One region of the Pedobacter sp. AC190 genome, then DNA from elsewhere that is predicted to be linked to it. Evidence: riboswitches for the same ligand, from Rfam matches in the RefSeq annotation. Region 1 holds a riboswitch; the other holds the start of a gene.

Region 1 (8,203 bases):
TAATCTTAAACTATCCTTAACAGCTTTAACTGCTAACTGTTTTTCGGCTTCTTGTTGTTTTAGTGCAGCTTCTTCTTTTGCTTTATTATTACAAGCAAACATTACTGAACTCAATGCGATTACTACAAATATCTTTTTCATAACTTAATTTTTATTTGAAATTCGTTCCAGGGTTACCTAATAACTGAAACAGGCTTCGTTCATGTGTTTTAGTTAATTACACATAGTAAAGAAAAAATGATGCCAAAAAGTTTTAATTTGTGTAATTAAATTACTAAATCAATATACCAAAAACCAAAATCGTCTGATTTTGAACCACTTTCATTATCTAATTTTGGATTGTTGTAAGTTCTATAGACTAGCTCTCCTAACTCGAAATTGATTATTTTTTTAAATATTGGTCCTTCGAAAGCAAAAGTATGAAACTCACCATTTTCTCCGCAAGGGTCGATATTTTTGGGTAAGGAGCTAATTAAATCCTTGCCAATTACTTTTCCACAGATATATTGAAGACTTTGTTGAGCACAAACAATGATGGTTTTATAGTTCAGTTTAAGAAATTCATCAATTAACAACGTTGTATCTTTTTTCCATAGAGGAAAAATGGCTTTTAAACCTATTTCTGAAAGTTTTTCTTCACGATACTTGCGCAAATCTTCTAAAAAAATATCGCCAAAAATAGAATACGTAATGCCTTCATCTTTAAATTTTGATAGATAATTACGCATGGTATTGTCGTAGGTTTCCATATCTGGCATCTCTGGCAAGCGAATTTGATAAAGTGGAATACCAATACTTTCGGCTTGTTTAAGCAACAAGCTTTCTCTTACACCATGCATAGAAACGCGATTATATTTTTCGGTAACTGTGGTAACAAGATACTTTATTTCTATAGTTTCGTCTTGTAAGGCATAATGTAAGGCAAGTGTACTATCTTTTCCGCCGCTCCAATTAAATATACAAAGTTTCTTATCGGTCATTTGAAAGAATTTCTTTAAGATATGCTACACCATTCACGGCAGTTTGTTCTATAGTTATAATATTTCTGTAACGACCGATATCGGGTATTTTAGGATCGATTATATATTTTGGAACTAATGAAGGCACAAAATCGATTAAACCTGCGGCTGGATAAACGGCAAGCGATGTACCAATAAGCACAAAAAAATCTGCCTGTTTACAGATTTTAGCGGCTACCTCTATCATTGGAACAGATTCTCCAAACCAAACAACATGCGGTCGCAACTGAGAACCTAACTCACATAGTTCGCCCATTTGTAGTTCAGAACCTTGAATTGGATAGGTTAAGTTCGAATTTCGATCAGATTGTGATTTCGTTATGATGCCATGAAGATGCGTAACTTTTGTTGAGCCTGCTCGTTCATGCAAATCATCAATATTTTGAGTAATAATTTCAACATCAAAATCATTTTCCAGTTCGGCTAAAATGGTGTGCGCCTGATTTGGCTGTGCATTTAGTACCTGTCTCCTTCTTTCGTTGTAAAAATCCTGCACCAATTCAGGATTTCTTTCCCAGGCTTCTGGTGTTGCCACATCATAAATATTGTAGCCTTCCCAAAGTCCATCAGAATCGCGAAAAGTTTTTAGACCACTTTCTGCACTAATCCCTGCTCCTGTTAAAACAACTAATTTCATTATCGATTTAAAACTTCAATCTTCGAGTAGTTTACAAATTTACTGGCAATATGCTTGTTTGCTGTAAATATTTCTGGATGAAACATACAAGCCAAAGCTTCTATTCCCTCGACCAAAGTGCCGATGCTTGGCTGTGTAAACATATCAAAATCGGCAATGTAAACCTGATTATTTATAACCGCTTCCAAATCATCCCAGCTCTTTTTCGAGGTAAGTAATGGCATTTCTTCTATACTTCTGGTTACATCAAAACCGCATGGTGCAATAACCAAAACCTGTGGATTGTATTTAACAATTTTGTCCCATTGAGTTACAATAGAATCTCCTGCTGGATTAGAAAGCATATCTACCCCACCTGCAGCTGCAATTTGAAATGGAATCCAATGTCCGCAATTGTATATTGGCTCAATCCATTCCATTAACATAATTCGCTTTAATGGTGCTTTATTTGCTCTTAATTCATCAAGAATATAATCTGTTTTCTTTTGTAGGCTAGCCAGATAGTTCAAAGCAACTTCTTCCTTCCCCATCGCTTTTGCAATTGTTATGGCGCACTCAAAAACATCTTGTAAATTATTTGGCGATAAAGGCACAAGTGTTGGTGTTTTACTGAGTTTCATTACAGCAGTTTCAGTACAAACCGTGTCGATGTTGCATACCTCGCAAATATCTTGTGTAAAAACGATATCAGGCGCAATGCTTTCCAATAATTCATCATCAACCCAATACAAACTTTTTCCCTGCGCTTTTGAGGCTGAAAATATTTTATCAATTTCTATACTTGTGTAATTCTTTCCTTCTAATATGCAACGAACAATTTTAGGTAGATCTGCAGCTTCTTTAGGGCACTCGAAAGTAACGCCATAAAGATATTCTTGCAAACCCATATCGTAAATCATTTTGGTAGCGGCTGGTAAAAAGGATACAACTTTCATAATATGTTAAAGGTAAATGGGTGATAGAATGTATGTAGCGCTGTTAACGCTCAATGTTAAAGATAAAAAAAAATCCTCTTTTGAAATTAATCGAAAGAGGATTTTTATAATTCGTTTAAAGAATAATTATACTTTTTGTGTTTGTAACTTAAGTACAGGATATTTTGCTTTTAATATTTCGAATGCTCCGAAAAGAATTGCGCCATAAATTACCGTCCCTTCTAAAAACCTAACTTCGAACGGAATTGCTCTTTCCAAGCATAACCAAAAACCTGCTAAATCTTGTGTATAAGATGAGTTTCTAAACCAGATCGGGAAATCGGTTACAATCCAATGAATTAATACAATAGTTAAAGTCGAAGCTAAAAAATTTGCAATAGTTATGTTTTTAAGCATTAATCTTCCAACTAAAACCATTAATGCAAATGCAAAGTAAACTACGTACCAGCCTTCATATAAAAACCCACTGCTGTATTTACTAAAAATGGTTGTCGATAAAACAAAATCGCTTAAAAATAAACTTAACAACGGAAAAGCAAATGCCTTTAAATTATCCTTAAAGTAAGCACCACCAAAAAGCGCAACCGCACCAATTGATGAGAAATTAGCAAACTTTAATTCATCTGAATTAAATGTTACCAGTAAGCGGAAGCCCGTGAGCACCAATATCATTAATAATAACAATATTGTACGTGGGTTAAATTTTAAGTGAGCCATGTTATTTCAAGTATTTAGTATAAGGCACTAAATATTAAATTTAATGCCTTATTACAAAGTTAATTTTTTATTAGCGGATATTAAAACTTACGCCTGTATTAAAATTGAAACCCAAGCTGTTATAGCCGATAATTTCATTGTATTTTTCGTTTAATATGTTTTTAGCATCGAAAAATATTTTAACACGTTTATTAGCTAACGAATATTCTGCATAAGCACTTAATAATTTGTAAGCAGGTAAAGTATCAACAGTGTATGTGCTAAAGTTACCATCAGTACGACTACCGAAATAACGATAATTAGCACTAACATATAAATCGGTAGTTGCCTGTACACCAGCAGTTATGCCGAAAGTATTTTTCGGTCTGCGGAAAAGATAATCTGCAATTGCATTATCAACGAAGTTAAATTCATTTCCTTCAACATAAGCATAATAGCCATTTAAGTTAAATTTACCGAATTTAATTGCTGGTTCAACCTCAAAACCTTTAGTTTTTTGGCTAACTTGGTTAACATAACCTGCTGGAAAAGCATAAATAATTGCATCTTTCAAATCGCGTTTAAAACCAGCTACTCTTAAAGTGAATTTTTCATCAGCAAAGCTGAAGTTTACACCAGCTTCGTAATTTTGAGATTTTTCTGGTTTCAAATCTAAATTTGCACCGAATTGACCGAATAACATATTCAAAGTAGGCACTTTGAAAGCTGTTGAAACTGTACCAAATAACTTTACTTCTTTAATAATGTTTATGCTTGGCGTAATTGAATACGTATAGTTTTCACCATATTGTTCGTGTTTATTGTATCTACCACCAACCTCTAAGTTAAAAACACTTAAATCATGCAAAAACAATGAACTATAAGCCGCAAATATATTTGCTTTAGGTGCTGTAGCTGCCGATGAAAGTTTCATTACTCGGTTATCAATACCCACCAATAAATCTAACTTATCGTTTAGTTTTTGGTTGTAAAATACATCTACGATAGAGATTTTTCCTTGAGAAAAACTAGGAAAAGAGCTATGCGAATCGTTCGAAGTGCTTTCGTAACTGTAGTTTAATGTTACTTTTCCTGTTGCAAATTCATATTTAGCGTTTGTACCTGCAGCAACATTTTTCAAAATAGAATAATTTCCAGCATCTACAAAAGCACCACCATCAAAACTATAGTTTCCATAATAATAACGCACAAATGGATTTACTGAAAAATGCTTATCCAATTTGATTCCGAAATTTGCATTTAAGGCACCAGTTCTGAATCCATCTTTATCAAACTCTGCATTGTTTCCTACTGGATTAGCCGCTTCAGAAATGCCGTTTGTTTTATTCTGAGTGTAGTTAACATTATAAGTAAAACCATCAACACCACCATTTAAACCAATAGTTCCTTTTAAAGTTTCGTAACTACCAATACTGGCAACTCCGTAAATGGTATTGCCTTTTGGTCCGCCTTTTTTAGTGATGATATTAATTACACCAGCAACTGCATCAGAACCATAAATGGTCGATTGACCGCCTCTTAAAATTTCAATATGGTCGATTTGATCAATAGATAATAAGCGTAAATCGAACGCACCACCGTTTCCTGATGGATCATTTTGTACAATTCCATCGATTAAAACAACCGCATAAGCGCTACCTGCCCCACGGAAAAATACCGATTTGTTTAAACCTGGATTGCTACTCGAACCTGCTACAATAATTCCTGCTTGCTCGCTAATTAGCTCGGGCAAAGATTTACCATGACTACGCTCTAAAACTTCTTTACTGATAATGGTTACAACTTTACCAGTCTGAGATTGTTTCTGATCATTTTTTGTTGCAGTGATTACAACATCTTTTAGTTGTAAACTGTCTTGTGCATTAGCCGATTGACTAACTGTTAATTGAACAAGCCCCAGGCCTGCAGCAATTAAAATTCTTTTTTTGTTCATTTGATTGTGAGTTTTGCCCACAGCCAACAGATTAGGAAAGGAAATGAAAATACGAAAAACGTTAAGTACCTCAATCCTAGCTTCAATCCCCGAAAGCTATGAAATTATACGCTAAGGCAGGTCTTCTGACTTGCTCCCGTTTTTTACTGCCTTCCCGAATCAGAATTGAAACAGTGGCTTTTTGAATGAAAAAACGTTATAGAGCTTACAGCTGCGGGACAGTTGCAGAATTACACTGCATTCCCTTTTAATTCTGGTTGTAAAGCCAGAAACCAAAAGCGCTGCAAAAGTAGACATTAAAGCTGAAACAGCAAACACTATTGCGAAAAGCTTTTTATTCTATTTTAATAAACGATTAAGAAATGATTATTTTAACTTTATTATCAAACCCGAGCTATGAAATATATCTTCCTTTTGGCATTTTCTGTAATGAGTTTATCTACTATGGCACAGCAAACAGATACTGTTTTTCTAAAAAAATTAATGCAAGCTAAACCAGAATTCTTTAGCAACATCTTAAATCGTCCAGATCATAATCAGGTTCAAATACTTTATACACAGGTTAATCGCGATATGAAAAATAAACCGAGCTTTAAAAGTTACAGTTATAATTTAAATCCACAACATTACTTCTATCCTGCCAGTACCGTAAAACTCGCAGCTGTAATTTTTGCATTAGAGAAAGTGAATCGCTTAAAAAGTTCAGGAATTACAGTTAAAAGTACCATGATTACCGACAGTGCTTTTAAAGGTCAAACAAAAGTATTTAAAGATACTTCTTCAAAAAATGGGCTACCATCTATAGAGCATTATATTAAGAAAATTCTTTTAACCAGTGATAACGATGCTTTTAACCGTTTGTTTGAGTTTATCGGACGGGCAGAATTGAATGAGAAATTGAAGAAAAATGGCTTAATAAACAGTAGAATATTAAATCGTTTGGCCATCGGTGATGCAGGTGAAAATGCAAAACATACAAATCCTATTAAGTTTTACAATGGCAACAAACTTGTTTACAGTCAGCAAGCGCAATACGATCCAAAGGAATATGATTTGGTTTTAACGAACACCATAATGGGAAAAGGCTATTTAGATAGTGCGGATAAATTGGTCAATAAGCCTTTCAGTCTGGAGAACAAAAATGCGTTTCCCATTAACGATCAGCAAAAGTTGATGCAAAAACTTATTCTACCTGAAGCATTCCCAGCTTTAGAAAGATATGATTTAACTAAGGCTGACTATAAATTGATCTATACCTATATGAGTAAATTACCTACTGAAAGTAATTTTCCAAAATACGATGAAAAAGAATTTTGGCCAACTTATGCGAAAATGCTGTATTACGGACGAGAAAAGAATGTTGAATTAGATCCTAATATTAGAATATATAATAAATATGGAGATAGCTATGGCTACATAATCGATAATTCTTACTTCATAGATTTTAAAAACGGTGTTGAATATTTTTTAACAGCTGTTATTCAAAGTAACGATGATGGAATTTTTAATGATAATAAATACGAATATGAAACTGTTTGTTACCCTTTTATGAAAAATTTAGGTAGAAGTATTTATGAAGCAGAATTGAAAAGAACAAAAAGTAACAAAGCTAATTTGGCCAAATTTAAAATGGATTATAAATAAAAAAATTAATAAAAATTGACTTACAAAATTTTAAATATTTTGTAAATTTAATTCAAATCGTCCCCTTAAAATAGTAATAATTAATTTTTAACTTAATAATTCAGTAATGGGAAAATTTGTAATTAGTAAAAGAACAAACGGAGAATTTCAATTTAATTTAGTAGCTGGAAATGGTCAGGTTATTTTATCGAGCGAAGGCTATTCTGCAAAGCCAAGTTGCGAAAACGGAATCGAATCTGTAAGAAAAAACTCGCAGGATGAAACAAAATTCGAAAAGAAAAAATCAAGCAACGGGAAATCTTACTTTAATTTGAAGGCTACCAACGGACAAATAATCGGCTCAAGCCAGATGTATGAAAGTGAAAGTTCGAGAGATAATGGAATAGAATCTGTTCAGAGCAACGCTCCCGATGCAACAATAGATGATCAAACACTTTAAAAACAAAAAAGTCCTGATTTGCATCAGGACTTTTTTAATATTATAATCGCCGAAGCGAAAATTTCTATTTTACTGCATCAATTACAGCTTTGAAAGCCTCAGGATGATTCATTGCTAAATCAGCTAATACTTTACGGTTTAAACCGATTTCTTTTGAAGCTAGTTTACCGATTAATTGAGAGTAAGAAATACCGTGCTGACGAGCACCTGCATTAATACGTTGGATCCATAATCCGCGGAATTCTCTTTTCTTAACCTTACGGTCACGGTATGCATATTGCAAACCTTTTTCTACTGTGTTTTTAGCAACAGTATAAACTTTACTTCTTGCTCCCCAATAGCCTTTGGCCATATTAAGGATTTTCTTTCTTCTTCTTCTCGAAGCTACTGCGTTTACCGAACGTGGCATGTTGTTGTTGTTTTTTGGCAAGCGGCGTTCCGTTTAATCGGAAACTTAAAGCCTGATACCTGGTGAATTAATAAATTACTTTCCGATACAAAGCATACGCTTAACGTTACCAGTATCTGCTGCTGTTACCATGCTAGCATTTCCTAGTGCACGTTTACGTTTAGTGCTCATCTTGGTTAAGATGTGACTTTTGTATGCGTTGTTTCTTTTGATTTTACCTGTTCCAGTAAGCGAAAAACGCTTTTTAGCACTGGAATTGGTTTTCATTTTTGGCATAACCTGTTTTTTAATTTATAAACCTATTTTTATTTTTTTGCTACTTTAGGCGCAACTGTTAGGAACATACGTTTACCTTCTAACTTAGGTAATAACTCTACTTTTCCTACATCTTCCAAAGCCTGGGCAAATTTTAATAATAAAATCTCTCCCTGCTCCTTATAAACAATTGCTCTACCTTTAAAATGCACATA
Region 2 (8,203 bases), 1.6 Mb from region 1:
AACCGTTTCGTTGCTTGTGTTGTGATACTCAGGATTTAACTGATAACTTTTCCAATCTACTTCAATTTCATTTTTAAATGGCAATTTTTCAATTGCTTTTTCAAAATGACGTTTACCGATATAGCAAAACGGACACATCACATCCGACCAAATTTCTACTTTCATAATGTAAAATTACCCCATCTGGATTTAAGCAAAGTAAGCAGAAAGTAAAAAGCCGCTATCTTTTTGGATAGCGGCCGATTTATAAAATGTTGTTTTGTTATTTATATAACTGATTAAATATCAACTTAAATGTTCCATGCGTTTGCGCTCTAAAAGCAATTTCAGGACCAAAGGCATAAAGTTTTCCTTTGCCTATATTAGCTTCGAAAGCTGTTACACCATCTTGCAAATAAGCTTGCCCCCAAGCCCAGCCACTACGCAAAGGGGTTGCAGAATTAAACCACATTAAAGGTTTAATTTTTCCAGCAGCAATTGCATCGCCAGTTAGCCTAAATACAGGGCTGTTATCAAAATAAACATCAGCCTCTTTTTCCATACCCCAATTTGCTTGTTGCTTGCTGTCTACTTCAACATTAAGCACACTACCTGGAACATAATATTTTTCATCTGGTAAGCGTTTTTCTGTTCCGTTAACAATTTCGACCATTGCATTACGAACAGGCAACTGTAAATGATAAGCCAGGTTTGTACTCGAACCAATGGTTACCACTTTACCACCTTCTTCAAGGAATTTTTTAATCTGTGGAATTGATTTATCTGCAGTGATTCTTCCCGTTTGTTTTTTGTATTCATCAGGAATATCTTGTGGTGTTGGTGCATTAAAACCTCCTCCTCTTCCAGCTGCTCCAGCATTTGGCAATGCAGGAATTGCACCACCAACAAATACGATCACGTCATATTTTGATTTCAAATCGCCTGCATCGATATCTTGAGGATAAATTACGGTTGCATTGTAGTGGTATTGCTCCATCATCCAACGTACCCAACCTGATGCCATAGAACCACCATAAGTATCCCAAAGAGCAATTCTGCCTGCTGCTATTTTAGTTTTATTTTTTGGTGCAGCGGCCGATTTTACTTTAACATTCGCTTTCTCTAAAATACTTTTTGCATTGCCAGAAGCAGAAACGTAGAAATCGCCACTTTCATTTGAACGATAAACATCTGCTTTTGCTTTTAAAAGATCGTTAACAGCGGTGTAAGAATCATTTTGAGCAGCACTCAAAACAAAGCTCGATCCCGATGTTAATTTGTTCTCAGGCTTTAATAATTGACCAAAAGGAATTCGCTCAAAAGGTCCGTTGAAGTCATCTTGTAAACGATCGAATTTTACATCCATCATATAGGCTAATGTCCAGCCTGCAGCATCGTAAGGAGGCGTTGGAGCACTACCTTCATATTTAAAGTCATTCGGGTGATCTTGTGGTTCGAACATATCTAAAACATGAGGGCGAAAAGCCTGATCGGTTTTTACAACATAGCTTCCAGCAGGATAACTTTTACCGGCAACAGAAAATGGTGCTGTAGCTTTTTGAACCAAAATTCCTGTTCTAATTAAAGCGTTTAAAAATTTAATAGCCGAATTAAAGTCAGGTTGATCAGCTGATAAAATATAGCCTCTTGGATCACGGTTCAAAGGCGCTTTCATCACGGTATCAAAAGCTTTCATGCTTATAATGCCTCTACCTCGTCCAAATTCGCTAGCTCCTTCAGAAGTTGAGGTTTTTGCAGCAGCATTTATAGCATCTATCTTTTTAGGCGAGAAAGACCAATTGTCCTTTTTTCCTCTATCAATTGAGTTTTTACCCATCTGATAAATATTATACAACAATTCATCGTGGTAACGTTGTGCATAGCCTAAAACTGCATAATTTAACGAAACAGAATAATCAATTGAGTTTTTGAAATACCATTTGCGTGGCGTAATTGGATTTGGAGAATCGCCGCTTGGTAATAATCTTGATGGAACTAGAGGAATATCAGACGGCGTTGGGCTACCGATAATTTCAGTCAACAATCCAACCATATTATGAAAATAAGTTGTGGTACGCAAACCACCATTATACCATGTAGAATATACCGAACCTCCTCTTTGTGTATATCCCGCTTTGTTCTCCACATTCATTCTATTATGCATTGCCGCACCCACAGCATCAAGGCTGGTTAAAATGGTTGCATCAAAAACATAGTTAAATGGATCACGGTATGGAGGGCCAGCTACTACTGTTCCGGCAGGGCCTGCCTGGTGGTGATTGTACATAATTTGTGGTATCCACTCTACAAAAAGCTGACGACCCATATTTTGGGTTTCTTTAAGATTTAACATGAAGAAATCGCGGTTGTTATCATGTCCTGCGTACTTTTCGTATAGTTTTGGCAAGCCAGATAAAGATCTTTTTTTAGGGTCTTTTTCTCTCATATACCAATTGCTCACCAATTCTTGTCCGTCGGGATTTGCATGGGTAAACAGAATAATTACATTATCTAAAATCCTTAACGTTTCTGGATCGGTTTTCGAGGCAAATTCGTAAGCGGTTTGGATAAGTTGATGTGCGCCAACAGTTTCATTAGCATGTAATCCACCATCAATCCAAACTACTGCTTTACCTTCTTGGGCCAGAGCTTTAGCTTGTTCTGGTGTAATTTCGGCATGCGCCAGTTGCTGTGAAATCTCTTTATATCTATCTAATTTTTTTAGATTTTCAGGCGACGACATAATCATCATATATTGGGTTCTGCCTTCTTCGGTTTTACCAATATCTACAAGCTTAACCCTTTTCGAAGTTTCGGCTAGTTTTTTAAAATAAGCCTCAGTTTGGGTATATGTTGCAAGCTGGTAATCATCTCCAATATTAAATCCAAAGTGAGATTTAGGGCTAGGGATTTCTTGTGCAATAGCAAGCGTGCTACTTAAGATTAAAAAAGCCACGCACAACTTTTTAAAGTAGTTTTTTATCATATTCAGGAAAGTTTGGTTGGTTGATATCAAATATATAACAGAAATATGGTGTTAATATCCTTGCTGTAAATTTGTTACAGTTAAAGGTTATTTTCAAAAGGCCGTTAAATCACAAAAAACCTAAATTCGTTAAAATTCCTGCTTCATATTGCATACATTTGCCTTTGATGTAAGTTCTTAACTTTATTTTTTCATCAAACCGATATTGGTTTTACTTAGCTGTAGATTAAAAGGGAATCGTGTGTAAATCACGAACTGTCGCGCAACTGTAAATCCTGTCTTTTTTTAAAAAGACAACAAATTATCAATAATGCCACTGTACCAGTAACGGAATGGGAAGGCGATAATTTGAGGATAAGTCAGGAGACCTGCCAAATATCGAATTGACAATGCTTTCGCGTTAAAGAGCAATTGGTCAGGTCTGATTTGTACAATAAAATTAACCGTTTTATTTGGTTTTGCTTTGAGCCTTCCGGCTGCGAAGAAGATTTTTTGTGCACAAACCTTTCCTTTTATTTTTATCAAAAATCATTGTAAAATATAGCTTAAAGGGCTTTTAACGATTTATTTACTTAATCTTTAAAAGAAATGCTAACGCAAAATCTGGGCTACCCGCGTATTGGTAGCCACCGAGAACTAAAAAAAATCTGCGAAAACTATTGGGCAGACAAAACCGGGTACAAAAACGTACTTCAGGTTGGAAAAAACATTCGCCAAGAAAATTGGCAACTACAAAAAGAGGTAGGAGTTGATGTTATTCCTTCTAATGATTTCTCTTTTTATGACCAGGTTTTAGACCATTCTTTAACTTTCGGCGCTATCCCAAAAAGATATAACGAAGTTATTTTAAGAAAAGGAAATTCTGAGCTTGATTTGTACTTCGCTATGGCCCGAGGTTATCAAAAAGATGGCCTTGATGTTGTAGCGATGGAAATGACAAAATGGTTTGATACCAACTACCATTACATTGTGCCTGAGTTTTACAAAGATCAGCCATTTAAACTTTTCTCTACAAAAATTATCGATGAGTTTTATGAAGCCAAACAGTTAGGAATTACAACAAAACCTGTTTTAATCGGCCCTGTTTCTTACCTATTGCTTGGAAAAGAAAAAGAAGCTGGTTTCGAAAAAATTGATTTAATTAGAAATCTGCTTCCTGTTTATCTTGATATTTTAACGCGGTTAGATTCCCTAGGCGTTGAATATATTCAGTTCGACGAGCCATTTTTAACCCTTGATTTATCTGAAAAGGAAAAAGAAGCTTACAATTATACTTACAAACAAATCAGAAAATCGTTTCCAAAACTGAAAATTATTTTGGCTACCTATTTCGAAGGCTTAGGTAATAATTTAGCTTTAACAACTTCTTTACCTATTGATGTTTTACATGTTGATTTAGTAAGAGCGCCAAATCAATTAGACGAAATAATTTCTACATTAAATGAAAAAACAATTCTTTCTGTTGGTATAGTTGATGGCCGTAATATCTGGAAAAATGATTTTGAAAACTCCTTAGAAATCATCAATTCGGCAGTTGATAAATTAGGTAAAGAACGTGTTTGGGTTGCACCATCATGTTCACTAATTCATTCTCCTGTTGATTTAGACAACGAAACGAACGAACAAAATCTTTCGGCAGAGATTAAGCAATGGTTAGCTTTTGCTAAACAGAAAGTTGCCGAAGTTGTAACGCTAAAAAAACTTGCCACAAACGGAAGCCCTGCATCTACCCTGCAAAAATTCGAAGCCAATAAAAAAGCAACAGCCAATCGCAAAAGCTCTGTTCTAATTCATAATCCTGAAGTTAAACAAAGGGTTGAACAACTTAAAGCAGGAGATGCGGATCGTTTAAGTCCGTTCGCTTTAAGAAAAATTAAGCAACAAGCTTTAAAATTACCTGCTTATGCTACCACAACGATTGGTTCGTTTCCGCAAACAGCCGAAGTTAGAAGTTGGAGAGCAAAGTTTAAAAACGGAACATTTTCGGCCGATGAATACAATACCTTAATTGCCGAAGAAACCGCTAAAGCTGTAAAATGGCAAGAAGAAATCGATTTGGATGTATTGGTTCATGGCGAATTTGAGCGTAACGATATGGTTGAATATTTTGGAGAGCAGCTGGATGGCTTTGCTTTTTCTAAAAACGGCTGGGTGCAAAGTTATGGCTCTCGCTGCGTTAAACCACCAATTATTTTTGGCGATGTTTCTCGTCCACAAGCTATGACCGTAAAATGGACCGCCTATGCGCAATCGCTTACTTCAAAATACATGAAAGGCATGCTAACGGGCCCAGTTACTATTTTGCAATGGTCGTTTGTTCGTAACGATCAACCGCGTTCGGTTACATGTATGCAAATTGCTTTGTCCATTCGTGATGAAGTTTGCGACCTGGAAAAAGCAGGAATTAAGATTATTCAGATTGATGAACCTGCAATTAGAGAAGGGTTGCCTTTGCGAAAAGCAGATTGGCAGGCATATTTAAATTGGGCTGTTAATGCTTTCAAAATCTCTGCTGCAGGTGTAGCTGATGAAACGCAGATTCATACGCACATGTGTTATTCTGAGTTTAACGATATTATTCAAAATATTGCCGATATGGATGCAGATGTAATCACAATTGAAACATCACGTTCGCAAATGGAACTTTTAGATGCTTTTGCAGATTTTAAATATCCTAACGAGATTGGTCCAGGTGTATATGATATTCATTCGCCAAGAGTGCCCAAACGCGAAGAAATGATTACGTTGCTTAAAAAAGCAAAGGCTGTAATTCCATCAGAACAGCTTTGGGTAAACCCTGATTGCGGCTTAAAAACACGCGGTTGGGATGAAACCAAAAAAGCACTGATTGAGATGGTTGAAGCGGCGAAAGAAATGCGAAAAACTGAAAATGTTTTAGCCGCAGAGAATTTGATTAATTAAATTATTTTTGCCACGGAAGCGCAGAAACATAGTTTCTCTTTATAAAACCGTGTTTCCGTGGCATTTTATATAAATCAACATGACCCTAGAACAAAGAATCGAAACTTCGAAAACCAGTATTTTTAAAGCTGTTTTCCCCAATACAACTAATCATTACGATACCCTTTTCGGAGGAACAGCTATGCACATGATGGATGAGGTTGCTTTTATAACTGCAACTCGTTTTAGCCGACAAATAATGGTTACCGTAAGTAGCGATAGAATTGATTTTAAAAAATCGATTCCAGCAGGAACAATTGTTGAATTAATAGGACAAGTTACCAAAGTGGGCAATACAAGCTTAAAAGTTAATGTAGAAATTTATATTGAGCAAATGTATGCCGAAGGTAGGGAATTAGCGGTTCATGGCGATTTTACTTTCGTTGCAATTGATGAGAATAAGAAACCTGTACAGGTAATTAAATAATTGCTAATAATTTTATAAAGATTTATAGATAAAGTATAAATTTTCTGTTCTTCAATTTTGTTAAATTGCAATATGGAAAATCAACCTTCAGCAGAACACTTAAAGGAAATTGCCAGGCAATTGAGCTGTCCTGATGGCGAGTACGGCGTTAAAACAGGAGAGATGATGAACATTAGTAACATCGGAATGACAAGAAGCGCTGTAGAGGCTTTGTTGCTCAAACCGAATGATGTTATTTTGGAGCTTGGACATGGCAACGCGGCTCATATCGCTGATATTTTTAATAAGGCAGAAAACCTGACTTATTTTGGAGCCGATATTTCTAAAACAATTATTGCCGAGGCGGAGAAAATTAATGCTTCATTTATTACCAACAAGCAAGCCTCTTTCTTCCTTACAAATGGCACAACATTACCTTTTGAAGATGATTACTTTGATAAAATATTTACAGTAAATACCATTTACTTCTGGCAAAATCCCATTCAATATCTCCAAGAAATTAAGCGCGTTTTAAAATATAAGGGTATGTTAATTATTGCTTTTGCTGATAAAAGCTTTATGGAAACCTTGCCTTTTACTAAATTTGGTTTCGAGCTTTATGATGAACTAAAAGCACATAAATTTTTAAAAGATTCTGGTTTTGAAATTATAAAATCAGCGCAGAAAAACGAAGAAATTCAAAGTAATGCAGGCTTTAAAGTAAATCGTGATTATTACGTTGTTTCGGCTGTGGCTAGTAAATAGCAGCACCAACTAAGTTAAATAAACTGGATTGCAGTGAAAATTCTTTTTTGCTGTAATTACGATGAATAGAGCAAAATACACACACAAAAAAGATTGGAACAAAAAGCCAGACTACCGTAATTATATATTACTTCAGAATCTTTTCAAATATTAATATAAGATTAGATACAAATACGCGTAAACAACAGGCGCAGACAACAATAAGCCATCAAAACGATCTAACAAACCGCCATGGCCAGGAAGCAGGCCTCCGCTATCTTTTGTATCCAAACTGCGTTTAAGCATCGATTCTACCAAATCGCCAAGTGTACCAAAACTAGCGATTAAAATAGCCATACCAACCCAAACAACTGGTGTAGTTTCTTTAAATAGAAATGATAAACCAAATCCGACCAATGCAGCAGTTAACATTCCGCCAAAAAAGCCTTCCCAACTCTTTTTAGGCGAGTGGCGTTCGAATAGTTTACGCTTACCATATTTTACACCGAACATATAAGCGCCAGTATCGTTTGCCCAAAGCATTAATAAAAAGGCCAAAGGAAAATGAAAGTTATATTCGCTCCAGCTGTGGATAAAACCCAATGCATGAAAAAAGCAAAAAGGAAAGGTTACGTAAACAAAACCCACAAAAGTGTAAGATATGTTGGCAAATGGAATTTTGCTCTTTTTATAAAGTTCGGTTATAAAAACCGAAAAAATTAAAGGGATACAAAGTAAAAGATATTTAACATCATATTTTAAATAATGCAAACCCGCCGCCATTAAAAATATTAAAGCACTTGCCGCCAAACCAATATTTCTATGGGGCCTAATACCCGAGTTTTTAATCAATTTATAAAACTCGAACAAAGAAAGTAAGCTTAAAATAAGGTAAAAAGCGGTAAAAACGTAAGTTCCTAAAAAAACAGAACCAAGCATTACAATGGTAAAAAAGAAAGCGGTTATTGCCCGGGTTTTCATTTATGTTTTAAGATAAGATATGAAAGATAAAAGTTATAACGATAAATTATTCTATTTCGTTTTTAACTATATATTCGATTGCTTTATCGAAATCGACTTTGTTTACCAAAACATTTATCTCGCCAATATTATAGGCAGAAAGTTGT

What was found. Region 1 has a riboswitch for cobalamin ahead of ACZZZI_RS16950 (TonB-dependent receptor plug domain-containing protein). Riboswitches for the same ligand answer to the same signal wherever they lie in the genome.
Region 2: linked by a shared signal. The riboswitch ahead of metE (5-methyltetrahydropteroyltriglutamate--homocysteine S-methyltransferase) and the one ahead of ACZZZI_RS16950 (TonB-dependent receptor plug domain-containing protein) in region 1 are both predicted to bind cobalamin.

The regions. Positions count from the first base shown of each region.
Region 1 is NZ_OZ409824.1:3,842,679-3,850,881, reverse strand. Features, by position in the region: gene ACZZZI_RS16975 (YMGG-like glycine zipper-containing protein) at 1-141, opposite strand, end outside; gene ACZZZI_RS16970 (Dph6-related ATP pyrophosphatase) at 267-980, opposite strand; gene ACZZZI_RS16965 (SIR2 family NAD-dependent protein deacylase) at 970-1,656, opposite strand; gene ACZZZI_RS16960 (ABC transporter substrate-binding protein) at 1,656-2,591, opposite strand; gene ACZZZI_RS16955 (DUF6580 family putative transport protein) at 2,718-3,308, opposite strand; gene ACZZZI_RS16950 (TonB-dependent receptor plug domain-containing protein) at 3,379-5,241, opposite strand; cobalamin riboswitch at 5,340-5,533, opposite strand; gene ACZZZI_RS16945 (serine hydrolase) at 5,638-6,885, shown strand; gene ACZZZI_RS16940 (YegP family protein) at 6,992-7,324, shown strand; gene rplT (50S ribosomal protein L20) at 7,389-7,733, opposite strand; gene rpmI (50S ribosomal protein L35) at 7,809-8,009, opposite strand; gene infC (translation initiation factor IF-3) at 8,039-8,203, opposite strand, start outside.
Region 2 is NZ_OZ409824.1:2,274,619-2,282,821, forward strand. Features, by position in the region: gene ACZZZI_RS10030 (DsbA family oxidoreductase) at 1-165, opposite strand, end outside; gene ACZZZI_RS10035 (M14 family metallopeptidase) at 263-2,965, opposite strand; cobalamin riboswitch at 3,155-3,356, shown strand; gene metE (5-methyltetrahydropteroyltriglutamate--homocysteine S-methyltransferase) at 3,554-5,887, shown strand; gene ACZZZI_RS10045 (acyl-CoA thioesterase) at 5,967-6,353, shown strand; gene ACZZZI_RS10050 (class I SAM-dependent methyltransferase) at 6,426-7,097, shown strand; gene ACZZZI_RS10055 (phosphatidate cytidylyltransferase) at 7,248-8,057, opposite strand; gene ACZZZI_RS10060 (putative signal transducing protein) at 8,104-8,203, opposite strand, start outside.